Piscinibacter sp. HJYY11: one gene and its partner. Each later gene encodes a partner of the first gene's protein in a complex. Links are inferred from orthologs where the notes say so. Each region holds a gene or a part of one and is shown on either strand. Other genes may lie near its edges.

Region 1 (14,533 bases):
CACCTGCTGCGGGCGCGGCTGCAATGGCTGCGTGTGGGAGGGCTGGTACGCCGCGGTCGAGTACTGGCGCGAAGAAGCGCTGCTGGCGCTCGGCCCTTAGCGGCCGTTAGCGGCGCGTCGGCGGCTCCACCGGGGCCAGCGTCCACTCGGGCACACGGCGGCGGTCGGCACTGTCGATCTTGCGTGCGACGAGCTGTGCGCACATGCGCAGCGTGTCGACATCCTTGCGACGCAGGTGCTCGTTGGGCGCGGTGCTGAAGCAGCACAGCGTGCCGTAGGTCTGGCCGTCGGGCAGCACGATGGGCGTGCTCAGGTGCGCGCCCACGCGGAAGGGCGTGGCCGGCAGGTCGGGCAGCCGGGCCGCGTCGTGCACGAGTTCCGGCAGGCGGCCGTCGACGACGCGCAGGCAGTAGCTCGACTCCAGCTCGCCGCTATCGCCCACCTGCACGGGCGGTGCGACCTCGGCCTTGTCGACGAAGCGCATCACCCGTTCGCCGTCGACGAACTCGGAGACAAAAACCACGTCCATGCCCAGCTTCTCGCGCAGCGAGTGCAGCACCTCGGGCACGGCACGGTCGATGTCGGCATCGGCCGTGTCGGCGGTCGCGACCAGCAGTTCGGAGACCTTCACGAAAAGGGAATCGAGTTCAAAAGCGTCGGGCATGCCGCAAGGTTGCCACGAGTCGCCGCCGGCTGCGAAGCCCCGGCCCTTCAGGGGACAATGCCGCGCATGGCCGCCCTGCGCACCGTCCACGCCACCCGCTACCTCACGCCGCTGCGCGAAGGTGGCTCGCTGCCGGCCATCGTGGAGGCCGACGACGATGGGCTCTACGTGCTCAAGTTCCGTGGCGCCGGCCAGGGGCCGAAGGCGCTGATCGCCGAGCTCGTCGCGGGCGAGATGGCCCGCACGCTCGGCCTGCCGGTGCCAGAGATCGTGCTGATGGAACTCGACGCCGAACTCGCCCGCACCGAGCCCGACCCCGAGATCCAGGACCTGCTCCGCGCGAGCGGCGGCCTCAACCTCGCGCTCGATTACCTGCCCGGCTCGATGACCTTCGACCCGCTGGCCGAGCGGCCCGACGGCGAGCTGGCCTCGCGCATCGTGTGGTTCGATGCCTTCGTGACCAACATCGACCGCACGCCGCGCAATGCCAACCTGCTGCTGTGGCACCGGGGCCTGTGGCTCATCGACCATGGCGCGGCGCTCTACTTCCACCACAGCTGGGACGACTTCCTGCAGCGCGCGATGAAGCCCTTCGTGCCGATCCGGGACCACGTGCTGCTGCCCTTCGCCAACCGATTGCAGGAGGTCGATGCCGCCATGGTCGCGATGCTCACGCCCGAGCGCATCAGCGAGATCGTGGCGCTCGTGCCCGAGTCGTGGCTGCTGCCCGACCCGTTCTTCTCGGGCCCCGACGCCCAGCGCCGGGCCTATGTCGACTATTTCAAGCGCCGGCTGCAGGCACCGCGCGCCTTCCTGGAGGAGGCCGCCCGTGCCCACGCTGCACACGTATGACTACGCCATCGTGCGCGTGGTGCCGCGCGTGGAGCGGGGCGAGTTCGTCAACGTGGGCGCGATCGTGTCGTGCAAGCGCGCCAGCTTCCTGAAGGCGCGCATCGAGCTCGACGAAGCCCGCGTGCTGGCGCTCGCGCCGGACCTCGACCTCGTGCCCGTGCGCGCCACGCTGCGCGCCATTCCCGACATCTGCGCCGGTGGCGAGGCAGCGGGTGCACTGCGCCACCTGTCGGCGCGCGAGCGTTTCGACTGGCTGGTGGCGCCGCGCAGCACGGTGATCCAGACCTCGCCGGTGCATACCGGCCGCTGCGATGACCTCGACCTCGCGCTCGAGAAGCTGATCGCGCGCATGGTGCGGGTCGCGCCCGCGGGCTGAACGTTCAGGCCACCCGCACGCGTGGCTCGCCGTCCGTGAGGCGCCCGATCACGGCGGCATCGTCGAAACCTGCGGCCGTGAAACGCGCCAGCACCGTGTCGGCTGCCTCGGGCGCGCATGACACGAGCAGGCCACCGCTCGTCTGCGGGTCGGTGAGCAGGGCTTGTTGCCAGGGCAAGAGGGCCGCATCGAGCGACACCGCAGCACCGTAGCCCGACCAGTTGCGCGCCGAAGCGCCCGTGGCCACGCCCTCGCGGGCAAACGCCGTGGCCGTGCCGATCAGCGGCACCTTGGCCATCTCCACCTCGGCGGCGAGCCTGGAGCCGCGGCACACCTCCAGCAGATGGCCCAGCAGGCCGAAGCCGGTCACGTCGGTCATCGCATGCACACCGTCGATCTCGGCCAGCACGCTGCCCACGCGGTTGAGCTGCGTCGTGTGGCGGACCATCTCGGCATACCCTTTCGCATCGAGCCGGCCTTTCTTCAGCGCGGCCGAGAGGATGCCCACGCCCAGCGGCTTGCCCAGCACCAGCAGGTCGCCCGCCTGCGCATCGGCGTTGCGGCGCACGCGCTGCGGGTGCACGAGGCCCAGGGCCACCAGGCCGTAGATCGGCTCGAGCACGTCGATCGAGTGGCCTCCCGCGATCGGAATGCCGGCCTCACGGCAGACACTCGCCCCGCCTTCGAGGATGGCGCCGATCACCTCGAGCGGCAGCTTGTCGAGCGGCATGCCCACCAGCGCCAGCGCCATGATGGGCGTGCCGCCCATCGCGTAGATGTCGGAAATCGCGTTGGTGGCGGCGATGCGCCCGAAGTCGCGCGGGTCATCGACAATCGGCGTGAAGAAGTCGGTGGTGGCCACGAGCGCCTGCTGGTCGTTGAGGCGGTACACCGCGGCATCGTCGGCGGTCTCGGTGCCCACCATCAGCTCCGGCGGGATCAGGCCCAGCGGGGCACGCGAGAGGATCTCGGCCAGCACGCCCGGCGCGATCTTGCAGCCGCAGCCGCCACCGTGGGAAAACGAAGTGAGTTTGATCGGGTCCATGCCCGCGAGTGTCGAACAAAAACAGCGATGAGTCACAAGCTCTACACCGTTGAAAATCTGAAGGAGTTCAGCGTCATCATCGACGCCCGCTCGCCGTCGGAATACGCGCTCGACCACATCCCCGGCGCCATCAACTGCCCGGTGCTCGACGACGAAGAGCGCCGCATCACCGGCACGACCTACGTGCAGGTCTCGGCCTTCGAGGCGCGCAAGATCGGCGGTGCGATGGTGGCGCGCAACATCGCCCGCCACCTCGACGAAAGTTTTGCCGACAAGCCGCGCGACTGGCGCCCGCTCATCTACTGCTGGCGCGGCGGCATGCGCAGCGGCAGCTTCGTCAACTGGTTGCGCCTGGTGGGCTGGGACGCGCAGCAGTTGAAGGGTGGCTACAAGGCCTTTCGCCACCACGTGATGGAGCGGCTCAATGCACTGTGTCCGGCGCTGCAGCTGCACGTGCTGTGCGGCCCGACCGGCAGTGCCAAGACGCGCGTGCTGCAAGCCCTGCGTGAGCAGGGTGAACAGGTGCTCGACCTCGAAGCGCTGGCCGCGCACCGCGGCTCGGTGCTGGGCGCGGTGCCCGGCCGCGAGCAGCCGTCGCAGAAAGGATTCGAGACCCAGCTGATGAGTGCGCTGGAGCCGCTCGACCCGACCCGCCGCGTGTGGGTCGAGGCCGAGAGCCGGCGCATCGGCCGCATCACCGTGCCCGATGCGCTGCTGCTGCGCCTGCGCGAAAGCCCGGTCGTGGAGATCGTGGCCACGCCCGAGGCGCGGCTCGCCTACCTGCTGCGCGACTACGCCTGGCTTGGCGACGACCCGAAGGGCCTGGCCGACAAGCTCGGCGGCCTGAAAGGCCTGCTGCCCAACGAGACGCTCGAACAGTGGCAAGCCTGGGCGCTGGCGCGTGAGCTGCCGCCGCTCTTTGCCGCGCTGATGGCCGAGCACTACGACCCGCAATACGCCCGCTCGCAGGGCCGCCACCTGCAGCGGCTCACGCAGGCGCGGCGCGTCGAGACCGACGACCTCACGCCCGACGGCATCACCGCCCTGGCCCGACAGATCACTTCACTCTGACGCACGACATGAACATCCTTCGCCGACACCTGCTCTGCCTCGCCCTCCTCACTGCCGCCCCGTGGGCACACGCCCAGACGGTGCTGCGCGTGACGGCGATCCCCGACGAGTCGCCCACCGAGCTCGCACGCAAGTTCGCGCCGCTGGGCGCGTACCTGGAATCGAAGCTCGGCATGAAGGTCGAGTGGACGCCGGTCACCGACTACCCGGCGGCGGTCGAGACCCTGGTCCACCGTAAGATCGACCTCGCCTGGTTCGGCGGCTTCACCTTCGTGCAGGCGCATGTGCGCTCGGGTGGCAAAGCGGTGCCGCTGGTGCAGCGTGAGGAGGACGAGCGCTTCCGTTCGGTCTTCATCACCGACGCGAAAAGCGGCATCGCCAAGCTCGACGACCTGAAGGGCAAGACCCTGAGCTTCGGCTCGGCCTCCAGCACCTCCGGCCACCTGATGCCGCGCAGCTTCCTGCTGGCCTCGAAGATCAACCCCGACGTGGACCTGAAGCGCGTGAGCTTCTCCGGCGCACACGACGCGACGATTGCCGCGGTGGCCAGCGGCAAGGTCGACGCCGGCGCGCTCAACATCTCGGTGTGGGAGAAATTCGTCGCCGAGAAAAAGGTCGACACCGCGCAGGTGAAGGTCTTCTACACCACGCCGACGTACTACGACTACAACTGGACGGTGCATGCCGACATGCCGGCCGAGCTGCGCGAAAAGATCAAGCAGGCCTTCCTCGCACTCGACCCCAACACGCCGCAGGGCAAGGAGATCCTCGCGCTGCAACGCGCGACGCGCTTCGTGCCGACCAAGGCCGAGAACTACACCGGCATCCGCGCGGCGGCCGAAAACGCCGGGCTGCTGAAGTAAGTGGTCGAGCTGCAGCAGCTGTCGGTCGCGGCCGCCGAAGGCGCGCGCGGTGCCGCGCTCAAAGGCGTGAGCCTGCGCATCGCGCCGGGCGAGCAGGTAGCGGTGATCGGTGCCTCGGGCGCCGGCAAGACCACGCTCTTGATGGCGCTCGCCTGCGCGCTGCAGCCCTTGTCGGGCGAATTGAAGCTCTTCGACGTGGCACCGTGGCGCTTGAGCACCGCTCAGCGCCAGCGGCTGCGGGCCCGGCTCTTCCTCGCGCCCCAGGTGCCGCCGCTGCCGCCGCGCCAGCGGGTGGTGGCCTCGGTGCTCGCCGGCCGCCTGCCGACGATGGGCCTGTGGGCCAGCCTGCGCACGCTGTGGCACCCGCGCGAGGCTTCGGTGGCGCACGAGGCGCTGACCACGCTGGACCTGGCCGACAAACTCTGGGAGCGCGTCGACTGGCTCTCCGGCGGCGAACGCCAGCGTGTGGGCCTCGCGCGTGCGCTCGTTTCGCAAGCCGAGCTGTGGCTGATCGACGAGCCGTTGTCGGCGCTCGACCCGACCCGCGCGCAGCAGGTCATCACCACGCTGACCGAGCGCGCGCGCCGCGAGCAGCGCACGCTGGTGTGCAGCCTGCACCAGGTGGCGGTGGCGCGTGAGCGATTTCCGCGCATCGTGGCGTTGCGCGATGGCGAGTGTGTCTACGACGGACCCGCAAGCGGCCTGAGCGACGACGCGCTGCAAGCGCTCTATGCCGGGCGCGACACCGACGAGGGCTCACACCCTGCACCGCCCCGTGCGCCTGGCCTGCCCGAGGCGATGTGCCGTTGAACGCCGCCCTGCCCCTGCGCGACCCGGCCTGGCTGCGCCGCTGGTCGGCGCTGCTCGTGGGCGCGGTGCTGCTGTGGCCGCTGGTGGTGTGGACCGAGTTCAACCCCCTGGTGCTCGCCGACGCCCGCAGCCTCGCGTCGACCTGGAACTTCGTGCGCGACTTCGCACCGCCGCGCCATGACGCGGAGTTCCTCGCGATGCTGGCGCGCGAGACCTGGCGCACCGTGGCCATTGCGACGGCCGGGCTCACGCTCGCCTGGCTCATCGCCGTGCCGCTCGCCTTGCTGGCGAGCACGCGGCTGTCGGTCAGCGCCCTCGGCACGCGCATGGCCTGGGGGCCACAAGCCCTGCGGCAGGCGGCGCGCTGGCTGCTGGTGCTGCTGCGCTCCATCCCCGAGCTGGTGTGGGCGCTGGTCTTCGTGCGCGTCGTCGGCCTCGGGCCCACCGCCGGCGTGCTGGCGATCGCCATCGCCTACGGCGGCATGCTCGGCAAGGTCTACGCCGAGATCCTCGACAGCAGCGATGCCACGCCCACGCTCACGCTGCTGCGCAACGGCAGCGGCCGGCTGCAGGCGCTCTTCTTCGGCGCGCTGCCGCAGTGCGCGCCCGAGCTCACGAGCTACACGCTGTACCGCTGGGAGTGCGCGATCCGCTCGTCGGTGGTGCTGGGTTTCGTCGGCGCCGGGGGTCTGGGGCAGCAACTCGACACGGCGACCAAGATGTTCGCCGGTGCGGAGGTGGGCGCGATCCTGCTGGTGTTCGTCGCGCTCGTGGCGTTGAGCGACCGGCTCAGCGCATGGCTGCGCAGGGAGATCGCATGACGAGCCGTCGACGTGCGCTCCTGGTCGTGTTGGGCATCGCCGCGCTCGTGCTCGCGAGCTTCGCGACGCTGGACCTGCGCTGGGCCGAATTCCTCTCGCTGGGGGCGCTGCAGAAGATGGGGGCGTTCGGTGCGAGCTTCTTCCCGCCGGAGAGCTCGACCGGTTTCCTGCGCAAGACGCTGCAGGCCGCCGGCGAGACGCTCGCCATGTCGCTCCTCGGCACGCTGCTCGCCGTGGCGGCCGGGCTCGTGATCGCGCTGCCGGCGAGCGCGCGCCACCACCGGGCCGCGCGCGGCGCCGCACGCCTCGTGCTGAACGTGCTGCGCTCGGTGCCCGAGCTGGTGTGGGCCTCACTGCTGCTCGTGGCCGCCGGGCTCGGGCCCTTGCCGGGCACGCTGGCGCTTGCGCTGCACACGACCGGCGTGCTGGGGCGGCTCTTCGCCGAGGCGATCGAGAACACCGCGCCCGAGCCGGCGCTCGCGCTGCGCGTGCGCGGCGTGTCAGGCGCGCAGGTGTTCCTCTGGGCCACGCTGCCGCAGGTGCTGCCGCAGCTGCTCTCGTATGCGCTCTACCGCTGGGAGAACAACATCCGTGCCGCCGCCGTGCTGGGCGTGGTGGGCGCAGGCGGGCTGGGCCAGATGCTCAGCTACCACTTGAGCCTCTTTCAGATGCACGAGAGCTGCACCGTGCTGCTGGCCATGATGGCGCTGGTGCTGGCCGTCGATGCGCTGTCGTTCCTGACCAGGCGGGTGCTGACCCGCTGAAGAACCCGCTGAAGAAGCAAGCTCAGCTGGGCTGCCCTTCCACCTGGATCGCGCGGGCTGCGAGGTAGCGATGGAAGTCGCTCAGCGGAATGGCCGTCACCCCGCGGGTGTCGCCCTCGGACCAGCTCAGGGTGACGTCGAATTCCGACTCCTGGAATTCGATCGGGCCTTCGGGGATCGTGATGTTGGGACCGTCACCCTCGCGGTAGACCACGGGGCCGGTGATGCGTGCGCTTTGGGACATGGCGTTTGCTCCTGTGTGCCGGGGTCGATGGACACCCATTCTCGAAACCGGCCGGGCATGACCACAACCGGGCAAAGTCTTTCGCGGCTGTAGGTTCCGTCCTACAGCGGCAACCACTGGTTACGCCTCGACGAGGCTGCTGAAGCCGCCCCAGATCATGCGTTCGCTGTCGAAGGGCATGCTCTTCGGGTCGAGGTTGGCAATGCGCGGGTCGGCCATCACCTTGGCGTTGACCTCGTCGCGCTGCTCGCGGGAGTTGTAGACGATCCAGGAAAAGATGACGACTTCGTCGTCCTTCAGCTGCACCGCCTGCGGGAAGGAGGTGAGCCGGCCGGCCTGCACGTCGTCGGCCAGGCCTTCGAAGTAGGCGACCGCGCCGTGCTCCTTCCAGACGACGGCCGCGTCTTGTGCAAGCTGGCGGTAGGCCTCGATCTTGTCCTTCGGGACGGCCAAGAGGAAGCCATCGACGTAGTGCGGCATCGGGTCGCTCCTTGCATCGGAAGACGGGACGCCTGCAGCGTAGCGTGCCCTGCGCCGCTGTGGAAGGCCAGGGCTTTTATGTCTTGCCCCGGCCTGACCTCGATCAACCCAGGTCGTTCTGCGTCTCGACGATGCGCGAGACGATGCCGTAGTCGATCGCTTCCTGGGCGCTCAGCCAGAAGTCGCGCTCCATGTCGACCTTGACGGTGTCGTACGGCTTGCCCGTCTGCTTGGAGATCACGCGGGCGATGCGCTCGCGGGTGCGGATGATCTCCTTTGCCTGGATGGCGATGTCGGTCGCCTGGCCGCCGGCGCCGCCGGCCGGCTGGTGGATCATGAAGCGCGTGTTGGGCAGGCACAGGCGGCGCTCTTTCGGCGCGGCCAGGAAGATGTGCGCACCGGCACTGGCCACCCAGCCGGTGCCGACCACCGTGACCGGGGCGCGCACGAAGCGGATCATGTCGTGAATGGCGTCGCCCGATTCGACGTGGCCGCCGGGCGAGGAGATCAGCATGGTGATCGGGGCGTCCGACTCCTCCGACAGCGCCAGCAGGCGGCGGCAGGTGGCGTAGGCGCTCTTGTCGTCGATGCCGCCGAAGACGAGCACGTAGCGCGACTTGAACGCGAGCTGGTCTTCGAGGCGGTCGGTCTTGTCGATGCTGACGACGGGCTTGGCGTCGTCGTCGTGGGAACGTTGCGGGGTCATGGATGCCTCCTGTGTGAGATGCGCAAATTGTGCCCCTCTGCGTTCCATCACGATCGAAAGGGACAGACGCTGGGGTCAACGCTGTGGACAAGTGCTGCACACCCTGTGGGCAAGCGGTGCGCAAGCAGTGTGCAGGCTGTGAGTATCGCTAGCGCAGCAGCATCTGGAAGGCGAGCCCGGCCACTGCGCTGGCGGCGATCACCGGGATGACGCCCACCTTGAAGCGGAACAGCGCCACGCCCGCCACCAGGCCGATCACGGCCGGAGCCCACTCGAAGGGACCGCCGAGTCCTTTGGGCCACAGCACGTGGTACGCGAAGAACACCGCCAGGTTGACGATCACGCCCACCACGGCGGCGGTGATGCCGGTGAGCGGCGCGGTGAACTGCAGCTTGCCGTGCGTCGTCTCGATGAAGGGCGCGCCCAGCAGGATGAAGAAGAACGAGGGCAGGAAGGTGAAGAAGGTGACGACCGTGGCGGCCACCGCACCGGCGAGCACGAGCGCATCGGGGCCGAAGATGGCCTTGGTCCAGCCGCCCACGAAGCCGACGAACGACACCACCATGATCAGCGGGCCCGGCGTGGTCTCGCCGAGCGCGAGGCCGTCGATCATCTGCGGGCCGGTGAGCCACTGGTGGTGGTCGACCGCGCCCTGGTAGACGTAGGGCAGCACCGCATACGCACCGCCGAAGGTGAGCAGCGCCGCCTTGGTGAAGAACCAGGCCATCTGCGTGAGCACGGCGTCCCACCCATAGGCCGCGGTGAGGCCGCCGATGGCCAGCGCCCACAGGCCGAGGAAGACGACGAGCACGGCGCGAAAGCGCGACCAGCTGAAGCGGGCGTGCTCCGGCGTGGGTGTGTCGTCGTCGATGACGGCCGGCCCGTGGCCCGCCACCGCCTTGCCGTGGCCGCCGCCGGCGCTGAACTTGCCCGGCACGACACGGCCGCCAAGGTAGCCGATCACCCCGGCCGCCAGCACGATCAACGGGAACGGCAGCTGCAGCGCAAAGATCGCCACGAACGCCGCCACCGCGATGCCCCACAGCCAGCCGTTCTTCAGCGTGCGCGAACCCACGCGCCAGGCGGCGTGCACCACCAGCGCGGTCACCGCGGGCTTGATGCCGTAGAAAAGCCCGGCGATCACCGGCACGTGGCCGAAGGCCATGTACACCCACGACAGCGCGACCAGGATGAAGAGCGAGGGCAGCACGAAGAGACCACCCGCCACGATGCCACCCCAGGTGCGGTGCAGCAGCCAGCCGATGTAGGTGGCGAGCTGCTGCGCCTCGGGGCCGGGCAGCAGCATGCAGTAGTTGAGCGCGTGCAGGAAGCGGCCTTCGGAGATCCAGCGGCGGCGCTCGACCAGCTCTTCGTGCATCACGGCGATCTGCCCCGCCGGGCCACCGAAGCTGATGAAACCGAGCTTGAGCCAGAAACGGAAGGCCTCGGCGCGGGAGATGGGCTGCGGGGGCGCCGGCGGGGCGGCGATCGTGGGATCAATGGTCATCGCGGGTCAGCTGCAGGGCAGCGTAGAGAGCGTCGAACAGCGGCACGGCGGCCGCGAGAAGGGCATCGTCACGCGCATGCAGCGCCTGCAGGCCACGCACCACGGCCTCGACGCCGGGCGCCTCATCGACCGGCGCACCGCCGACGTCGATGCAGTGCACGAGCGCGGCCAGGCGGCGCAGGGCGGGGTCGCCCAGCAGCGCAAAACTTTCGGCCACCACCTCGAAGGTGACGCGGTCGCCCACGTGGGTGAAGGTGGCACCGTCGAAGTCGTAGCCGAGCGCCGCTTTCGGGCATTTCGCCGGATCGGCCAGCCAGATGAAACGGGGCGAGCGGTCGATGAATCGCTGCACCAGCCACGCAGTGGCCAGGCGGTCGACCCAGGGGCGCTTGCGGGTGGCCCAGGTGCGACCCTGGTGGTCGGCGATGTCGCGCGGCTCGATGGCGAGATCGGCCGCGCAAGGCTCCCCGGGCGAGAGGTGGCGCTCGATGTCGACCCGAAGCGCGGCCAGCGCCTCGGCCGCCTTCTCACTGGCGGGGCCGGGGAAGAAGTCGCTGGCCTGGATCGCCTGGCCCTGCTGCTCCAGCGTGCGCAGGGTCTTGCGCAGCTGGGCTTCGCTCGCCTTCTTCAGCGCGGCGCGCGTCTGCCTGATCGATTGCAGCAGCTCGGCACAGGCCTCACGCCGGTCGAAGAGGGCGCGAAACGCCAGCTCCTGCGCCTCGTCGTGCGCGGGCACGTGCAGCAGGTGCGCCTCGGCACCGGCCTCACGGATGGTGGCTGCAAGTTCGCACAGGGCGCGGGCAGTGGGGGCGTGCTCGGGGAGCACGTACACCCCCTCGCGCAGCGTGCCGGCACCCGTGGCCTTGAGCGCGCGCCACACGCGCACGCGCAGGCCGCTCGGCGTGGTGGGCAGCGTCGCGGTGAGGATCAGCCACAGGGTCATGCAGCAAATGTCTCACCTCGAGATGACTGCTACAAGACCCTTTTCCGAGCTTCGAAATGACAACGCCGTGCGCAAGGCACGGCGTGGTTCAGGAGAAGGAGCGCGCGGGGCTCAGAACGGGATGTCGTCATCCATGTCGTCGAAGCCGGTCGACGACTTCGCGGCGGGCTTGCTCGCCGCCGGACGCGCCGCCGGGGCGCTGCGCTCGCCACCGCCACCACCACCTTGCGCGCCGCGGCTGTAGCCACCGCCGACTTCGTCGCCACCACCACCACCGCCGCCGCCTTCACGGCCGCCGAGCAGCTGCATGTTCTCGGCAATGACTTCGGTCGTGTACTTCTCGACGCCGTCCTTGTCGGTCCACTTGCGGGTCTTCAGGCGCCCTTCGACGTAGACCGGGCGGCCCTTCTTCAGGTATTCGCCGGCGATCTCGGCCAGGCGGTCGTAGAAGACGACACGGTGCCACTCGGTCTCTTCGACCTTGTCGCCGCTGTTCTTGTCTTTCCAGTTGCGCGTGGTCGCAATGGTGATGTTGCAGATGGCGGCGCCGTTGGCCGTGTAGCGCACTTCGGGGTCGCGGCCCAGGTTGCCGATGAGGATGACTTTGTTGATTGAGGCCATGGGCGCTCCAGAAAGAGGTAGATCGGGAATGCCTGAATTATGAGGCGCGACGCCGCTGGGGGCATTCCCTCGGCCGGGCTCCCTCGTCAGGGTTCCTCCTCAGGGCTGGAACCCGGCCACCCCCATCTGCCAGAGGAAGAACGACAGCATGTCGGCCCGTTCCTCGAGCTGCTGCTTCTTGGTGCTGCCGATGCCGTGGCCGGCGTCGTATTCCAGGCGCAGCAGCACCGGCTTGCCGCTGGTGGTGGCGGCCATCAGGCGGGCCGCGGTCTTGGTGCTGGTCCACACTTCCACCCGCGGATCGTTCACGCCGTGTGTCAGCAGCACGGCAGGGTAGGCGGTGCCAGGCTTGATGTGGGCATAGGGGCTCATCGCCAGCAGCGACTTGAAGCCGGCCTCGGTCTTGACGCTACCGAACTCCGGGATGTTGGGCACGCCGTTGGCCGTGGTTTCCATGCGCAGCATGTCGAGCGCACCGACGGCCGGGATCACGGCCGCAAACAGGTCGGGCCGCTCGACCATGGCCATGCCCACCAGGATGCCGCCCGCGCTGCCGCCGAGGATGCCCAGCTTCGAGGGCGAGGTGTATTTCTGCGCGACGAGGTACTCGGCGCAGGCGATGAAGTCCTTCCAGGTGTTGGGCTTGGTCGCCTGGAAGCCGGCGCGGTACCACTCCTCGCCGTAGACGCTGCTGCCACGCGGGTTGGCGATGGCGTACACGCCGCCCTGGTCGAGCCACGCCAGGCGGCTCAGGCTGTAGAAGGGCTCCTCGGTCGAGCCGTAGCTCGCGTAGCCGTAGAGGATGGTGGGGTTGCTGCCGTCGAGCTTCACGTCGGCGCGGTGGATGATGGACATCGGCACCAGCGCGCCATCGTGGCTCTTCACCTTCACCTCGGTGGCGACGATTCCCGGCGGCTGGTCGTAGGGCCCGGCCGGCTGCAGGCCGGTGTTGCGCACGCTGCCATCGGCCGCCACCTCGTAGACCTGGCGCGCCGCATTCCAGCTCTGCAGGTCGATCAGCACGCCGGGCAGGCGGGGGTTGGCGGCGCTGGCACCGCCTTCGGAATTCACCAGCTCGAACGAGCCTTCGAGCGGCAGCTTCACTTCCACCGGTGCGCCGGTGGTGCCATGCGGGCGCTTGTAGAGGCGCTTGATGTTGCCGTCGCGCGCTTCGATGTAGAGCGCGTCTGACGCGGCCGCCACGTTGACCACCACCCGCTCGGAGGCCGGCATCACGGGCTCGGCCTTCTGCACGTCGGGCTCGTCGAGGCGCATCGCGAGCACCTTCGAGCGTGGCGCGCCCAGGTGCGACACCATGTACAGCGTGTCGTCGAAGTAGGCCACCCCCGTCACCGCATTAGACGGCTTCAACACCCGCTTCCACACCGGCTTGCCGGCCAGCACGCCGGCCTGCGGCGCGACATAGAGCCCGAGCTCGCGCTGCGTGCCGTTGATCACCATGCCTAGCGCCCATCTGCCGTCGTGCGTGAAGCTGACGATGGGGATCTCGGCGGGCTTGATGTCGACGCCGCGCGTGGCCGTGCCGAACACCGGCTTCGCCTCGGCGATGGGCCGCCCCGCGCGCAGCAGCCAGACCTGGCTGTGCTGGTACTTGTCGGTGGCCTTGTCCTTCGCACGCGGCGCACGCAGGCGGTTGACGACCACGTGCGTGCCATCCGGCGACCAGTCGACACCGCCGAACTCGGCGCGTGTGATCGGCCGCCCGATCGGCCGGCCGGTGCGGGTGTCGAGCAGGTGCAGCACCGCGGCCTCGGAGCCCTGCGCCGACAGCCCGTAGGCGAGCCGCGCCCCGTCGGCCGACGGCATGTACCAGTTGATCGCATGCGGCTGGCCGGTCTTCTTTTCCACCGCCTCCGGGTCCACCAGCAGCCGGTCGACGCCCGTCAGGCCACGGCGCAGCGCGAGCTTGTACTGGTTGTCGGCGGCACCGCGGCGCTCGATGAAATAGAGCTCGCCCGGCACGCGGGTGATCTGCGCCACCCGCTCCGAGGTGGCCGCGTCGTAGCGCTGGATCTTCTCCAGCAGCGCCTGCCGGCCCGGGATGCGCGCGAGCACCGCGTGCGCATGCTCGCTGTGCGCCTTCATCCAGCGCGCGACGGCCGGGTCGTTCTTGTTCTCGAAGTAGCGGTAGGGGTCGTCGATGCGCACGCCGTGGTACGTGTCGGTGACGGTGCGAACCGGGGCGACGGGCAGGGCGGCGGCTTGCGCAAGGGCCGCTGCGCCACACCCTGCGGCGACAAACGCGACGGTGACCTGGCGCAGGAGCGAAGACGCGTTGAGCTTCATGCGTGACGTCATGCTGGAGAGGCTTCCTCAAATGAAAACCGGCCGCGCAGCATGACTGCGCGGCCGGTGATGCGGCGGCGTATCGCCGGCGGCTAAGTTAGCACGCGGCGCGCGCGCAGGGCCATCCCAAGTTCCGGCCCGGGGTCACTTGAGGGCCGTGCCGATGTAGCTCGTGTCGGCCACTTCCTTCGCGCCCTGGGCCGGGTCCACCAGCTCGGGATACACGCGCCCGACGGCGATGCCGAAGCCGATCGCTGCGCAGGATTCGCGTCACGGTGATTTCCTTTCAAGGAGTGGGAGAGAAACTGCCAGCGGCAGCGGGGCAAAAGCGTGTTCGACGGGCGGGTAGAAGCCGACGAGCTGGCCGGCGTGGAGCACGGCATAGGCTTCGTGCATGTGAGCGCCCTCGACCGTCAGCACGGTCTGGGTGGGCTTGAGCACGAGGCCTTGGGCCACGCG
Region 2 (14,518 bases), 1.7 Mb from region 1 along the record:
GCCATGTGATCGCTGGTCAGGTAGCCGACCTGAGCGGCGCTCAGGGCAGCGACCTGGGCGGTCGTCAGCGCGGCGATGTCGGCCGTCTGCATGGTTGGCAGCTGGTCGCTGTTCAGGGCGGCGATCTGGGCGGTCGTCAGGCGCGGGATCTGGTCCGAGCTCAGGGCGTTCAGGTCAGCGGTGCTCAGGCCGCCGATCTGGGCGGTGGTGAGCGACGAGACCTGGGCGCTGGTGAGCGTCGGGACCTGGTCGGAGGTGAGGGCACCGAGCTGCTCGTTGGTCAGCGAGCGGATCGCGTTGCTGCTCAGCGAGCGCAGGTCATCGCTCTGCAGGCGCGAGATCTGGTCCGTCGTCAGGCCGGCCACTTGCGCTGCGGTCAAGGCAGAGAAGTGGGCGGTGCCGAGCGCGTTCAGGTCTTGCGTCGCCAGGGTGTTGATCTGGTCGGATGTCAGGGCCGAGGTCTGGGCCGTCGTCAGGGCGCCCATCTGGTCGGAGCTCAAGGCACCGAGCTGCTCGCTGGTCAGGCCACGGATGGCGGCGGTGTTCAGCGCGCGGAGGTCGGCGGTCTCGAAGGCGGCGACGTGGTCGCTGGTCAGGTAGCCGACCTGAGCGGCGCTCAGGGTGGCGACCTGGGCGGTCGTCAGGGCCACGATGTCAGCGGTCTGCATCGTGGGCAGCTGGTCGCTGTTCAGGGCGGCGATCTGGGCGGTCGTCAGACGCGGGATCTGGTCCGAGGTCAGGGCGTTCAGGTCAGCCGTGCTCAGGCCGCCGATCTGGGCGGTGGTGAGCGAGGCAACCTGGGCGCTCGTGAGCGTGGGCACCTGGTCGGAGGTCAGGGCGCCGAGCTGCTCGTTGGTCAGCGCGCGGAGGGCGTTGCTGCTCAGCGAGCGCAGGTCATCGCTCTGCAGGCGCGAGATCTGGTCCGTCGTCAGGCCGGCCACTTGCGCTGCGGTCAAGGCAGAGAAGTGGGCGGTGCCGAGCGCGTTCAGGTCTTGCGTCGCCAGCGTGTTGATCTGGTCCGAGGTGAGCGCGGCGGTCTGGGCCGTGGTCAAGGCACCCATCTGGTCGGAGCTCAAGGCACCGAGCTGCTCGCTGGTCAGGCCACGGACGGCGGCGGTGCCCAGAGCACGCAGGTCAGCCGTCTCGATGGCCGCGACGTGGTCGCTCGTCAGGTAGCCGACCTGAGCGGCGCTCAGGGTGGCGACCTGGGCGGTCGTCAGGGCGGCGATGTCGGCCGTCTGCATGGTCGGCAGCTGGTCGCTGTTCAGCGCAGCAATCTGGGCGGTCGTCAGACGCGGGATCTGGTCCGACGTCAGGGCGTTCAGGTCGGCGGTGCTCAGGCCGCCGATCTGGGCGGTGGTGAGCGAGGCGACCTGGGCGCTCGTCAGCGTGGGCACCTGGTCCGAGGTCAGGGCGGCGAGCTGGTCGTTGGTCAGCGCGCGGATCGCATTGCTGCTCAGGGCGCGCAGGTCATCGCTCTGCAGGCGCGAGATCTGGTCGCTCGTCAGGCCGGCCACTTGCGCTGCGGTCAAGGCAGAGAAGTGGGCGGTGCCGAGTGCGTTCAGGTCTTGCGTGGCCAGGGTGTTGATCTGGTCAGAAGTCAGCGCAGCCGTCTGGGCGGTCGTCAGGGCGCCCATCTGGTCGCTCGAGAGAGCCCCCAGCTGTTCGCTCGACAGGTTGCGGATCGCGGCCGTCGACAGGGCGCGCAGGTCGGCCGTCTCGATGGCGGCCATGTGGTCGCTCGTGAGGTAGCTGATCTGGTCGGAGCGCAGTGCGGCGACTTGGGCGGTCGTCAGCGCAGCGATGTCGGCCGTCTGCATGGTCGGCAGCTGGTCGCTGTTCAGCGCAATGATCTGGGCGGTCGTCAGACGCGGGATCTGGTCCGAGCTCAGCGCGTTCAGGTCGGCGGTGCTCAGGCCGCCGATCTGGGCGGTCGTGAGCGAGGCGACCTGGGCGCTCGTGAGCGTCGGGACCTGGTCGGAGGTCAGGGCGGCGAGCTGGTCGTTGGTCAGCGCGCGGATCGCATTGCTGCTCAGGGCGCGCAGGTCATCGCTCTGCAGGCGCGAGATCTGGTCGCTGGTCAGGCCGGCCACCTGCGCTGCCGTGAAGGCAGAGAAGTGGGCGGTGCTGAGCGCGTTCAGGTCTTGCGTGGCCAGGGTGTTGATCTGGTCAGAGGTCAGCGCGGCCGTCTGGGCCGTGGTGAGCGCACCCATCTGGTCGGAGCTCAAGGCACCGAGCTGCTCGCTGGTGAGGCCGCGGATCGCAGCCGTGTTCAGCGCACGCAGGTCGGCGGTCTCGATGGCGGCGATGTGGTCGCTCGTCAGGTAGCCGACTTGAGCAGCGCTCAGCGAGGCGACCTGGGCGGTCGTCAGCGCAGCGATGTCAGCCGTCTGCATGGTCGGCAGCTGGTCGCTGTTGAGGGCGCCGATCTGGGCGGTGGTGAGGCGCGGGATCTGGTCCGAGGTCAGCGCGTTCAGGTCGGCCGTGCCGAGGCCGCCGATCTGGGCGGTGGTGAGCGAGGCAACCTGGGCGCTCGTGAGCGTGGGCACCTGGTCCGAGGTCAGGGCGGCCAGCTGGTCGTTGGTCAGCGCGCGGATCGCATTGCTGCTCAGGGCGCGCAGGTCATCGCTCTGCAGGTGCGAGATCTGGTCGCTCGTCAGGCCGGCCACTTGCGCTGCCGTGAGGGCAGAGAAGTGGGCGGTGCCGAAGGCGTTCAGGTCTTGCGTGGCGAGCGTGTTGATCTGGTCGGAGGTGAGCGCAGCCGTCTGGGCCGTGGTCAGCGCACCCATCTGGTCGGAGCTCAGGGCACCGAGCTGCTCGCTGGTCAGGCCGCGGATCGCGGCCGTGTTCAGGGCGCGCAGGTCAGCCGTCTCGATGGCGGCGACGTGGTCGCTCGTCAGGTAGCCGACCTGAGCGGCGCTCAGCGAGGCGACTTGTGCCGTGGTCAGCGCGGCGACGTCGGCCGTCTGCAGGTAGGGCAGCTGGTCGCTGTTGAGCGCGGCGATCTGGGCCGTGGTCAGGCGCGGGATCTGGTCGGAGGTCAGCGCGTTCAGGTCGGCGGTGCCGAGGCTGCCGATCTGGGCGGTGGTCAGCGAGGACACCTGGGCCGTGGTCAGCGCGCCAATCTGGTCGGAGGTCAGCGCGGCGAGCTGGTCGGAGCCCAGCGCGCGGATGCCGGCGGTCGTGATGGCGCGCAGGTCCTGGGTCTCGAGGCGCGAGACCTGGTCGGTGGTCAGCGCCTGGATCTGGGACGCCGTCATCGCAGCGAAGTGCTGGGTGCCGAGCGCGTTCAGGTCGTTGGTGGTGATGTTCTCGAACTGCGGCTGGGCTGTCAGCGCGGCGACTTGCGCGGTCGTCAGCGCGGAGAACTGGTCACTGCTCAGCGCGTTGATCTGGTCGGTGCTGAGGTTGCGCAGGGCGGCGGTCGACAGGGCCCGCAGGTCGGCCGTCTCGAAGGCGGCGATGTGGTCGCTGGTCAGCAGGGCGACCTGGTCGCTGTTCAGCGCGGCCACCTGGGCCGTCGTCAGGGCGACGATGTCGGCGGTCTGCATGTACGGCAGTTGGTCGCTGTTCAGCGCGCCGATCTGGGCGGTGGTCAGGCGCGGGATCTGGTCGGACGTGAGCGCATTCAGGTCGGCGGTGCCGAGGCCGGCGATCTGGGCATTGGTCAGCGTGGAGACCTGGGCCGAGGTGAGCGTCGGGATCTGGTCGGACGTGAGGGCGCCGAGCTGCTCGTTGGTGAGCGCGCGGATCGCGTTGCTGCTCAGCGAGCGCAGGTCGTCGCTCTGCAGTTGCGAGATCTGGTCGGTGGTGAGGCCCGCCACTTGCGACGCGGTGAGCGACGCGAAGTGGGCGGTGCCGAGCGCGTTCAGGTCTTGCGTGGCCAGGGTGTTGATCTGGTCGGAGGTCAGCGCAGCGGTCTGGGCGGTCGTCAGGGCACCCACCTGGTCGGAGCTCAGGGCACCGAGCTGCTCGCTGGTCAGGCCGCGGATCGCGGCGGTGTTGATGGCGCGCAGGTCAGCGGTCTCGATCGCGGCGATGTGGTCGCTCGTGAGGTAGCTCACTTGCGAGGCGCTCAGCGTCGCGGCTTGTGCGGTCGTCAGCGCGGCGATGTCGGCGGTCTGCATCGTCGGCAGCTGGTCGCTGTTCAGGGCAGCGATCTGGGCCGTCGTCAGGCGCGGGATCTGATCCGAGCTCAGGGCGTTCAGGTCAGCGGTGCTCAGGCCGCCGATCTGGGCGGTGGTGAGCGACGAGACCTGGGCGCTGGTGAGCGTCGGGACCTGATCGGAGGTGAGGGCACCGAGCTGCTCGTTGGTCAGCGCGCGGATCGCGTTGCTGCTCAGCGAGCGCAGGTCATCGCTTTCGAGGCGCGAGATCTGGTCGCTCGTCAGGCCGGCCACCTGTGCTGCCGTGAGGGCAGAGAAGTGGGCGGTGCCGAGCGCATTCAGGTCTTGCGTGGCCAGGGTGTTGATCTGGTCGGAGGTCAGCGCAGCGGTCTGGGCCGTGGTCAGCGCACCCATCTGGTCGCTGCTCAGGGCGCCGAGCTGCTCGCTCGTCAGGTTGCGGATCGCGGCAGTCGAGAGGGCACGCAGGTCGGCCGTCTCGAGGGCGGCGACATGGTCGCTCGTCAGGTAGCTGACCTGGTCGGAGCGCAGGGCGGCGACCTGGGCGGTCGTCAGCGCAGCGATGTCGGCCGTCTGCATCGTCGGCAGCTGGTCGCTGTTCAGGGCGCCGATCTGGGCGGTCGTCAGGCGCGGGATCTGGTCGGACGTCAGCGCGTTCAGGTCGGCGGTGCTGAGACCGGCGATCTGGCTGTTCGTCAGCGACGAGACCTGGGCGCTGGTGAGCGTCGGCACCTGGTCGGAGGTGAGGGCGCCGAGCTGCTCGTTGGTGAGCGCACGGATGGCGTTGCTGCTCAGCGAGCGCAGGTCATCGCTCTGCAGGCGCGAGATCTGGTCGCTGGTGAAGCCGGCCACCTGGGCGGCGGTGAACGAGGCGAAGTGCGCGGTGCCCAGCGCGTTCAGGTCGTGGGTGGCCAGGGTGTTGATCTGGTCGGACGTGAGGGCAGCGGTCTGGGCCGTGGTCAGCGCGCCGATCTGGTCGGAGCTCAGGGCACCGAGCTGCTCGCTCGTGAGGCCACGGACGGCGGCGGTGCCCAGGGCACGCAGGTCAGCGGTCTCGATGGCGGCGACGTGGTCGCTCGTCAGGTAGCCGACTTGAGCAGCGCTCAGCGAGGCGACTTGTGCCGTGGTCAGGGCGGCGATGTCGGCCGTCTCCATCGTGGGCAGCTGGTCGCTGTTCAGCGCGGCGATCTGGGCGGTCGTCAGGCGCGGGATCTGGTCGGAGGTCAGCGCGTTCAGGTCGGCGGTGCCGAGGCCGCCGATCTGGGCGGTGGTCAGCGACGAGACCTGGGCCGTGGTCAGCAGCGGCACCTGGTCGGACGTGAGGGCGGCGAGCTGGTCGTTGGTGAGCGCGCGGATCGCGTTGCTGCTCAGCGAGCGCAGGTCATCGCTTTGCAGGCGCGAGATCTGGTCGCTGGTGAGGCCGGCGACCTGGGCGGCGGTGAGGCCGGCGAAGTGCGCGGTGCCCAGCGCATTCAGGTCTTGCGTGGTCAGCGTGTTGATCTGGTCGGAGGTGAGCGCGGCGGTCTGGGCCGTGGTCAGCGCACCCATCTGGTCGCTGCTCAGGGCGGCGAGCTGTTCGCTCGTGAGGCCGCGGATCGAGGCGGTGTTGAGCACGCGCAGGTCAGCGGTCTCGATCGCGGCGATGTGGTCGCTCGTGAGGTAGCCGACCTGGCCGGCGCTCAGCGCGGCGACCTGGGCAGTCGTCAGCGCAACGATGTCGGCCGTCTGCATGTAGGGCAGCTGGTCGCTGTTGAGCGCGGCGATCTGGGCCGTCGTCAGGCGCGGGATCTGGTCGGAGGTCAGCGCGTTCAGGTCGGCGGTGCCGAGGCCTGCGATCTGGGCGGTGGTGAGCGAGGTGATCTGGGCCGAGGTCAGCGCGCCGATCTGGTCGGAGGTGAGCGCGGTGAACTGGTCGCTGTTGAAGCTGCGGATCGCGGCGGTCGAGATGGCGCGCAGGTCATCAGTCTGCAGGTGCGCGATCTGGTCGCTGGTGAGGTTCATCAACTGCGACGACGACATCGCGGCGAAGTGCGCGGTGCTGAAGGCGTTGAGGTCTTGCGTGGCGAGCGACGAGAGCTGCTCGGTGGTGAGCGCGGCCACCTGGGCGGTGGTAAAGGCGCCGACCTGGTCGGTCGACAGGGCGCCGATCTGGTCGCTGTTCAGCGCGCGGACGGCGGTGCTCGTCAGGGCGCGCAGGTCGTTCGTCTCGAACGCCATCATGTGGTCACTGTTCAGCGCACCGATGCCGGTGGTCGTGATGGCCGCCATCTGTGCGGTCGTCAGGGCCACGATCTGGTCAGTGCGGAACGCCGCCCAGTCTTCTGTGGTCAGCCCAGCGATCGATCGGGTCGACAAGCCGGCGATCTGCTGGGTGCTCAGTGCGGGGATGATGGTGGCCATGTGGGTTCCTGTTGCAGTTTTTCGGTCGGCGACGTCGGCTTTTCCTTGAACCTGGGTCGCGGCGCTCGAGACGGAAAGTTGTTCGTTTGCTGTCTTTCGTGGGTCGGGAGGGGGTGTGGTGGTGAGGCGCGAATGCACCGTCCACAGGTCTTCCTCTCTTCCCAGTCCGTCGGAATATCGGTGAACACCCCCCCGGACTTAAGGGTGATGTGCAGGCCTTAGTGGCCTCTTTTCCGTGTGCACGGGGGTGCTTGAACGAGCGCGCGAGACATCCGTCACGAACGGGTGCCCAGAACGACAAAGGCCCCGTCGTTGCCGACGGGGCCTGTGCATCCGGAGGTCGTGAAGCTGTTCGCGTTCTCTATATGGAGGGGCCGCGGCGCCCTGAGGCCTCAGCCATGGCGGGCTGCGAATTCCTTCATGTACTGGGCGAGCGCCTGCACGCCCTCGAGGGGCATGGCGTTGTAGATCGAGGCCCGGATGCCGCCCACCGAGCTGTGGCCCTTGAGCTGCACCATGCCGCGCTCGGTGGCGCCCTTGAGGAAGGTGGTGGTGAGCTCTTCGGTGGGCAGGGTGAAGGGCACGTTCATCAGCGAACGGTCGCTGCGCGCGACGGGGCTCTTGTAGAAGGGCGTCGCGTCCAGCAGGTCGTACAGCAGTGCGGCCTTCTTCCGGTTGTGCGCTTCCATCGCGGCGAGGCCGCCTTGTTTCTTCAGCCACTGGTACACGAGCCCGGCGATGTAGATCGCGTAGGTGGGCGGTGTGTTGAGCATGGAGTCGTGGTCGGCCTGCTGCTTGAAGTCGAAGGCATTGGGCGTGATGGGCAGGGCGCGGCCGAGCAGGTCGTCGCGCACGATCACGAGCGTCATGCCGGAGGGGCCCATGTTCTTCTGCGCGCCGGCGAAGATGAGGCCGTAGCGGCTCACGTCGATGGGGCGCGAGAGGATGTCGGACGACATGTCGGCCACGAGCGGCACGTTGCCGGTGTCAGGCACCCAGTGGTACTGCACGCCGCCGATGGTCTCGTTGCTGCAGATGTGCACGTAGGCGGCCTCGGGGTCGAGCTTCCAGGTGTCACGCGGCGGGATGCAGGTGTAGTGCTGCGGCTCGCTGGTGGCGGCTTCGTTGGCCTGGGCGTATTTCTTCGCCTCCTTCAGCGACTTGCTGGCCCACGAGCCGGTGTTGATGACATCGATGCTCTTCTTGTTGCCGAGCAGGTTCATCGGGATGATGCCGTTCATGCCGACACCGCCGCCCTGCAGGAAGAGGATCTTGTAGTTGCTCGGCAGATTCAAGAGCTCCGTCAGGTCGGCCTTGGCCTGCGCATGGATCGACATGAACTCCTTGCCGCGGTGGCTCATCTCCATCACCGACATGCCGGAGCCTTGCCAGTCGAGCATCTCGTCGGCGGCCTGGCGGAGCACGGATTCGGGGAGGACGGCGGGGCCGGCGCTGAAGTTGTAGGCGCGAGTCATGTCTCTTGAACGGTTTGCGGAAGGGGACGGGGTAGCTTAGCTGATGGGGGTGCGCGGCTGGCAGTACAGATGGCGCGGATATGGGGGATGACAGAGCGGCACATCGGGCCTGGGGTGAGGGGCTCCGTTCATGTCCCCCGACGAGGATCGCTCCCGCGAGCCTCGTCTCCTCCTTTACTTCACTGCGCCCCTCACCCCAGGCCCGATGTGCGAGACGCTCTGCCCTGCGAAAGATGTATTTCGCGGCCGTGGTGGCGTGCGGGGCTGGGGTGTCGCACGGAGCGAAGTAAAGGAGGAGCAAGGGATCACGGGAGTGATCTCTTGCGGGGGACATGAGCGGAGTGCGATACCCCAGCCCCGCACGCTCGCGCCGAACAACACAAGGCGCCTGTTAGATTCCAAGCCCATGAGTGAAATGAGCTTCTTCTGGCACGACTACGAAACCTTCGGTCGTGTGCCGCGCCGTGACCGGCCTTCGCAGTTTGCGGGCGTGCGCACCGATGCGGATCTGAACGAGATCGGCAAGCCGGTGATGGTGTATTGCCAGCCCGCGCCCGACTACCTGCCCGACCCCGAGTCGTGTCTGCTCACCGGCATCCTGCCGCAGGTGTGCCTGGCCCAGGGCCTGCCCGAGCATGCGTTTGCCGATCTGATCGAGAAGGAGCTGGCGACGCCCGGCACCATCGGCGTGGGCTACAACTCCATCCGCTTCGACGATGAAGTGACCCGCCATCTCTTCTGGCGCAACCTCATCGACCCCTATGCGCGCGAGTGGCAGAACGAGTGCGGCCGGTGGGACCTGCTCGACGTGGTGCGCGTCACCTGGGCGCTGCGGCCCGAAGGCATCGAGTGGCCGGTGCACGAGGATGGCCGGCCTTCGTTCAAGCTCGAGCACCTGACCAAGGCCAACGGCCTGCTCCACGAAGCGGCGCACGATGCACTCTCCGACGTGCGCGCCACCATCGCAGTGGCCCGGCTCATCAAGACGCGCCAGCCCAAGCTGTGGGACTTCTGCCTGCGCCTGCGCCGCAAAGACGAGGTGATCCGCGAAATGGGCGTGGGCAAGCCTTTCCTGCACGTCTCGGGCATGTACGGCGTGGAGCGCGGCTGCATGGCGCTCGTGTGGCCGCTCGCGCCGCACCCGACCAACAAGAACGAAGTCATTGTGTGGGACCTGGCCACCGACCCGAGCGAGCTCTTCACCCTCGGCGTGGAGGCGATCCGCGAGCGCATGTTCAGCAAGGCCGATGCGCTGCCCGAGGGCGTGGCGCGCCTGCCGATCAAGACCATCCACATCAACAAGTCGCCCATCGTGGTGGGCAACCTCAAGACGCTGAGCGATGCCGTGGCGGCGAAGTGGGGCGTCGACGTGGCGCTGGGCCTGCGACACGCGGAGCTGTGCGCGCAGAAAGGCCAGCTGCTCGCCGGCATGTGGCCCGCGGTGTTCGACCGCCCGCAAGTGGAGGGCAAGCCCGATGTCGACGAAGACCTCTACGGCGGATTCGTCGGCAACGAAGACCGCCGCACCCTGCAGCGCCTGCGTGGCCTGACGCCCGAGCAACTGGCGGAGAAACGCCCGGTGTTTGCCGACAAGCGGCTCGACGAGCTTCTGTTCCGCTACCGCGCGCGCAACTTCCCGCACACGCTCAACGATGTCGAGCGGCTGCAGTGGCAGGAGCATTGCGCCCACAAGCTGCACGACGGCGCCGGTGGGGCGCTCACGCTGGAAGCGTTCTTCGAGCGCATCGACCAGCTCGAGCCCGAGGCCGACGAGCGGGCGCAGGAAATCCTGGGCGCGCTCGTCGACTACGCGACCGAGATCGCCCCCGAGCGCGACTGAACCAAATGAAAAAGCCCGCGGTGTGAGCCGCGGGCTTTTGGCTTGTGAGCGCTGAGCGATCAGGCCGTCGTCACCGACTTCGCCGTCTCGACGTACTCGTCGATCTGGTTGAAGTTGAGGTAGCGGTACACGCTCGCCTTGTCGGCGTCGATGATGCCCATCTCCTTCAGGTACTCGGCCGGCGAGGGCAGCTTGCCCAGGCGCGAGGCGATGGCCGCGAGCTCCGCCGAGCCGAGGAACACGTTGGTGTTCTTGCCCAGGCGGTTCGGGAAGTTGCGGGTCGAGGTGGAGATCACCGTCGCGCCCTCGCGCACCTGCGCCTGGTTGCCCATGCACAGCGAGCAGCCCGGCATCTCGGTGCGCGCGCCGGCGGTGCCGAAGGCGGCGTAGTGGCCTTCCTTGATCAGCTCGTCCTGGTCCATCTTGGTCGGCGGGGCCACCCACAGCTTGACCGGGATGTCGCGCTGGCCGCCGAGCAGCTTGGCAGCCGCACGGAAGTGGCCGATGTTGGTCATGCACGAGCCGATGAAGGCTTCGTCGATCTTGGTGCCTTGCACTTCCGACAGGAACTTGGCGTCGTCCGGGTCGTTCGGGCAGCAGACGATCGGCTCCTTGATGTCGGCCAGGTCGATCTCGATGACGGCGGCGTACTCGGCGTCCTTGTCGGCTTCGAGCAGCTGCGGGTTGGCGAGCCAGGCTTCGACCTTCTCGATGCGGCGCTGCAGGGTGCGGGCGTCGGCATACCCGTTGGCGATCATGTTCTTCATCAGAACGACGTTCGACTGCAGGTACTCGGCGACCGGCTCCTTGTTGAGCTTGATCGTGCAGCCGGCGGCCGAGCGCTCGGCGGAAGCGTCCGACAGTTCGAAGGCTTGCTCGACCTTCAGGTTCGGCAGGCCTTCGATCTCGAGCACGCGGCCCGAGAAGATGTTCTTCTTGCCGGCCTTGGCGACCGTCAGCAGGCCTTGCTTGATCGCGTAGAGCGGAATCGCATGCACGAGGTCACGCAGGGTGACGCCCGGCTGCAGCTCGCCCTTGAAGCGCACCAGCACCGATTCGGGCATGTCGAGCGGCATCACGCCGGTCGCCGCTGCGAAGGCGACGAGGCCCGAGCCGGCGGGGAAGGAGATGCCGATCGGGAAGCGGGTGTGCGAGTCGCCGCCGGTGCCCACGGTGTCGGGCAGCAGCAGGCGGTTGAGCCAGCTGTGGATCACGCCGTCGCCCGGGCGCAGGGCCACGCCGCCGCGGTTGCTGATGAAGGCCGGCAGCTCGCGGTGCATCTTCACGTCGACCGGCTTCGGGTAGGCCGCGGTGTGGCAGAAGGACTGCATCACCATGTCGGCGCTGAAGCCCAGGCAGGCCAGGTCCTTCAGCTCGTCCCGGGTCATCGGGCCCGTCGTGTCTTGCGAGCCGACGGTGGTCATCTTGGGCTCGCAGTAGGTGCCCGGGCGGATGCCCTGGCCTTCGGGCAGGCCGCAGGCGCGGCCGACCATCTTCTGCGCGAGCGTGAAGCCCTTGCCGCTGTCGACCGGTGCCTTGGGCAGGCGGAACACGGTGGAGGCGGGCAGACCGAGGAATTCGCGCGCGTTGGCGGTCAGCGAGCGGCCGATGATGAGGTTGATGCGGCCGCCGGCACGCACTTCGTCGAGCAGCACGTCGCTCTTGAGCGCGAAGGTGGCGACTGTCTGGCCGTTCTTCTCGAGCTTGCCGTCGTAGGGATAGACGTCGATCACGTCGCCCATCTCGAGCTTCGAGACATCGACCTCGATCGGCAGCGCGCCGGAGTCTTCCTGGGTGTTGAAGAAGATCGGGGCGATCTTGCCGCCGAGGGTGACGCCGCCGAAGCGCTTGTTCGGCACGAAGGGGATGTCTTCGCCGGTGGCCCAGATCACCGAGTTGGTGGCCGACTTGCGCGAAGAGCCGGTGCCGACCACGTCGCCCACGTAGGCCACGAGGTGGCCCTTCTTCTTCAGATCTTCGATGAACTGCATCGGGCCGCGCTTGCCGTCTTCCTCGGGCTTGAAGGCCGCGTCGGGGCGGGTGTTCTTCAGCATCGCGAGGTAGTGCAGCGGGATGTCGGGGCGGCTCCACGCATCGGGGGCCGGCGACAGGTCGTCCGTGTTGGTTTCGCCGGGCACCTTGAAGACGGTGACGGTGATCTTCTTCGCGACTTCGGGGCGCGAGGTGAACCACTCGGCGTCGGCCCAGGACTGGATGACTTCCTTCGCCTTGGCGTTACCAGCCTTGGCTTTGGTGGCGACGTCGTTGAAGAAGTCGAACATCAGCAGCGTCTTCTTCAGCGCATTGGCGGCGACCGAGGCGACGTCAGCGTGGTCGAGCAGGTCGACCAGCGGCTGCACGTTGTAGCCGCCGACCATGGTGCCGAGCAGCTCGGTGGCCTTGGCCTTGGAGATGAGGGCGACCGTCACGTCGCCATGGGCGACGGCGGAGAGGAAGGAGGCCTTGACCTTGGCCGCGTCGTCCACGCCCGGGGGCACGCGGTGGGTCAGGAGGTCCAGCAGAAACTCGCCTTCGCCGGCCGGGGGAGCCTTGAGCAGCTCGATGACCTCGGCCGTCTGCTGGGCGGTCAGGGGCAGCGGCGGGATGCCGAGCGCGGCGCGGTCAGCAACGTGTTGGCGATAGGCTTGAAGCATGGAGGTCTCCGGGTGGTGCAAAGCAAGAAAAAGGGGAAGCAAGATTCCTGCGCGCGGAGCGAGCAGGGTCTTGCCATGCGGTCATGACGTTTGCGTGCGCACCCGGAGAAGCCCGTCGAATCACGACTTCGAGGCCTCCATGGCGGCACGCTGCTTCTCGTGCACGCAAGCATCGACCAGGCGCTGGCCGATCTTGGTGTCCATCAGCATGGACTTGTTGGCGATCTGCAGCAGCAGGGTGCGGCCCTTGACGTCTTCCAGGCGCAACGCGCCGGTGGACGAGACGCTGGGCTTCATCGTCCAGGTGTCCTTCTTGAACTTGACGTCGACGTAGCCCGGGTACTTCGGGTTCATCGAGACGTCGATCGTCTGCTTGAAGTCGCATTCGTAGACGCCGAAGTGCGTGCGCTCGGCAGCGTCGAGCTGGGCCTGGTCGGCCTGGGGCAGCGGCTTCTCGGCGGCGGCCGGTTTCTTCGCAGCGGGCTTGGCGGCCGTCTGGGCCATGGCGGCGCCGCCAGCGAGGGCGAAGGACACGGCAACGGCAAGTGCGATGCGGGAGGTCATGGATCCACTCCTGGTGTTGAGGAAGCACGGATTGTGAAGGGGCACTCACAACGGCTTTCCAGGGCGGAATCCCGGATTGAAACAATTTGCTGGGCTGACTTTGCGGGGCGTGCGCGCGTGCGGTGCAGCGTGTCAGCGCTTGGTGCGGCATGCACGGGCAACGCCGGCCGCGTGGGTGTGCGTGAAGTCACGAACACGACGCCCGAGGCCTTCCCACGCCGCGTGCGCAACGTGCTAGCGGCACAAGCGCGCACGGTCGCGGCGCTGAAACATTTGTTCGCCAAGCCGAAAACCGCGGGCGTGAAGGAGTTCACGACGCCGCTCCCGGGGTGTCGGCGAAAAACAGCTCTTCGACCTGCGCCGGCAGGTCCTGGCCCGTCTGCCGGGCGCGTTCGAGCACATGCCAGAAGTAGCGGAAGCTCGCGCGGTCGTGCAGGGTGTCGCGGTGGCTGATCGGCGCCCAGTCGGCCGCCTGCGCGGCCATCAGGATCTCGATCGCCTGGTCGGTCTCGGCGACCGTGGGGGCGAAGCTCTCGACGATGGGCTGGATCTGGTCGGGATGGATGCTCCACATGCGCAGGTAGCCGAGCTGGCGCGACGCCTTCTGCGCAGCGGCGCGCAGCAGGTCGAGCTTGCGGAACTCGGTCACCACGCAATGCGAGGGTGTCTTGTTCGACGCGTGGCAGGCGGCCGAGATCTCGAGCTTGGCGCGCAGCACCAGCGGGTGCTCGAACTGGCCTTGTGCGCTCATGCCGGCCTGCGGGATGGCGCCGCGATGGGCGGAGACGAAGTCCATCAAGCCGAACGACAGCGACTCGATGCGCGGATGCGCGGCGATGCGCTGGACCTCGCGCAACGCACCATGCGTCTCGATCAGCACGTGCACCGGCAGCACACGCTTGTGGCCGTGTTCGACCATGGCCTGATCGACGGCGCGGACGGCGGCCTGCGCCTCGTCGAAGCCCGCGACCTTGGGCACCGTCAGGTAGGCGAGGCGCTGGCCGGCCCGCTTCACCAGCGTGGCCACGTCGGCATCGAAGCTCGGGTGGTCGACCGGGTGAACCCGTGCGCCCACGCGGCCGTGCAGGTTGAGCTCGGAGGTCGCCATCTCGGCCACCAGGTGGGCATGCTCGGCCTCGCCACCAACCGGCGCGCCGTCTTCGCAATCGAGCGTGACGTCGAAGATCGGCCCGAGTTCGGCCTGCAGTTGCAGGCTCTTCCTCATGCGCGCCTCGACGCCGCAGTAGTGGTCGCAGACAGGCAACGACGGCGCGATCTCGCGCGCGTCGAAGAGGGCTTGTCTGGGATGAAGCGGCATGGCGTTCAGCGTGGGCGGGTCGGCGGGGGCGAAAAAAAGGCCAGCAGCGTGATGCACCGGCCTTTTTGTTTGCGCTTGACGCGATCAGAGCAGGTGCTTGACGCCGTCTTGCTCTTCCTGCAGTTCCTTCAGCGTGATGTTGA

The links.
Region 2: the proteins of ssb (region 1) and sbcB are in contact, whole or in part, in a crystal structure (PDB 3C94), measured with the Escherichia coli proteins. The link is inferred for Piscinibacter sp. HJYY11 from one-to-one orthologs.

Annotation. Positions count from the first base shown.
Region 1 is NZ_JAERQZ010000001.1:3,091,096-3,105,628, forward strand. Bases 10,013-12,957 are described here. They hold ssb (single-stranded DNA-binding protein), read right to left. Parts: upstream 11,768-12,957; coding sequence 11,258-11,767; downstream 10,013-11,257. Other genes in these bases: chrA (chromate efflux transporter), read right to left, coding at 10,013-10,203; JI745_RS14445 (chromate resistance protein ChrB domain-containing protein), read right to left, coding at 10,193-11,146; JI745_RS14455 (prolyl oligopeptidase family serine peptidase), read right to left, coding at 11,867-12,957. In the rest of the region: JI745_RS14375 (oxidoreductase-like domain-containing protein), read left to right, coding at 1-100; JI745_RS14380 (GAF domain-containing protein), read right to left, coding at 107-664; JI745_RS14385 (HipA family kinase), read left to right, coding at 731-1,516; JI745_RS14390 (DUF3037 domain-containing protein), read left to right, coding at 1,494-1,892; selenide, water dikinase SelD, read right to left, coding at 1,897-2,937; tRNA 2-selenouridine(34) synthase MnmH, read left to right, coding at 2,965-4,008; JI745_RS14405 (putative selenate ABC transporter substrate-binding protein), read left to right, coding at 4,017-4,871; JI745_RS14410 (phosphonate ABC transporter ATP-binding protein), read left to right, coding at 4,872-5,681; JI745_RS14415 (ABC transporter permease), read left to right, coding at 5,678-6,502; phosphonate ABC transporter, permease protein PhnE, read left to right, coding at 6,499-7,266; JI745_RS14425 (hypothetical protein), read right to left, coding at 7,289-7,510; JI745_RS14430 (DUF1428 domain-containing protein), read right to left, coding at 7,631-7,990; JI745_RS14435 (ATP-dependent Clp protease proteolytic subunit), read right to left, coding at 8,094-8,696; more of chrA, read right to left, coding at 8,845-10,012; more of JI745_RS14455, read right to left, coding at 12,958-14,086; JI745_RS14460 (hypothetical protein), read right to left, coding at 14,345-14,533. UniProt on the Escherichia coli protein: Plays an important role in DNA replication, recombination and repair. Binds to ssDNA and to an array of partner proteins to recruit them to their sites of action during DNA metabolism. Acts as a sliding platform that migrates on DNA via reptation.
Region 2 is NZ_JAERQZ010000001.1:1,425,197-1,439,714, reverse strand. What follows is about bases 7,693-10,622. They hold sbcB (exodeoxyribonuclease I), read left to right. Parts: upstream 7,693-8,405; coding sequence 8,406-9,839; downstream 9,840-10,622. Other genes in these bases: acnB (bifunctional aconitate hydratase 2/2-methylisocitrate dehydratase), read right to left, coding at 9,899-10,622; serC (3-phosphoserine/phosphohydroxythreonine transaminase), read right to left, coding at 7,693-7,999. Outside these bases: JI745_RS06480 (hypothetical protein), read right to left, coding at 1-6,524; more of serC, read right to left, coding at 6,917-7,692; more of acnB, read right to left, coding at 10,623-12,493; JI745_RS06460 (hypothetical protein), read right to left, coding at 12,614-13,057; JI745_RS06455 (CoA ester lyase), read right to left, coding at 13,368-14,375; JI745_RS06450 (malate dehydrogenase), read right to left, coding at 14,460-14,518. UniProt on the Escherichia coli protein: Degrades single-stranded DNA (ssDNA) in a highly processive manner.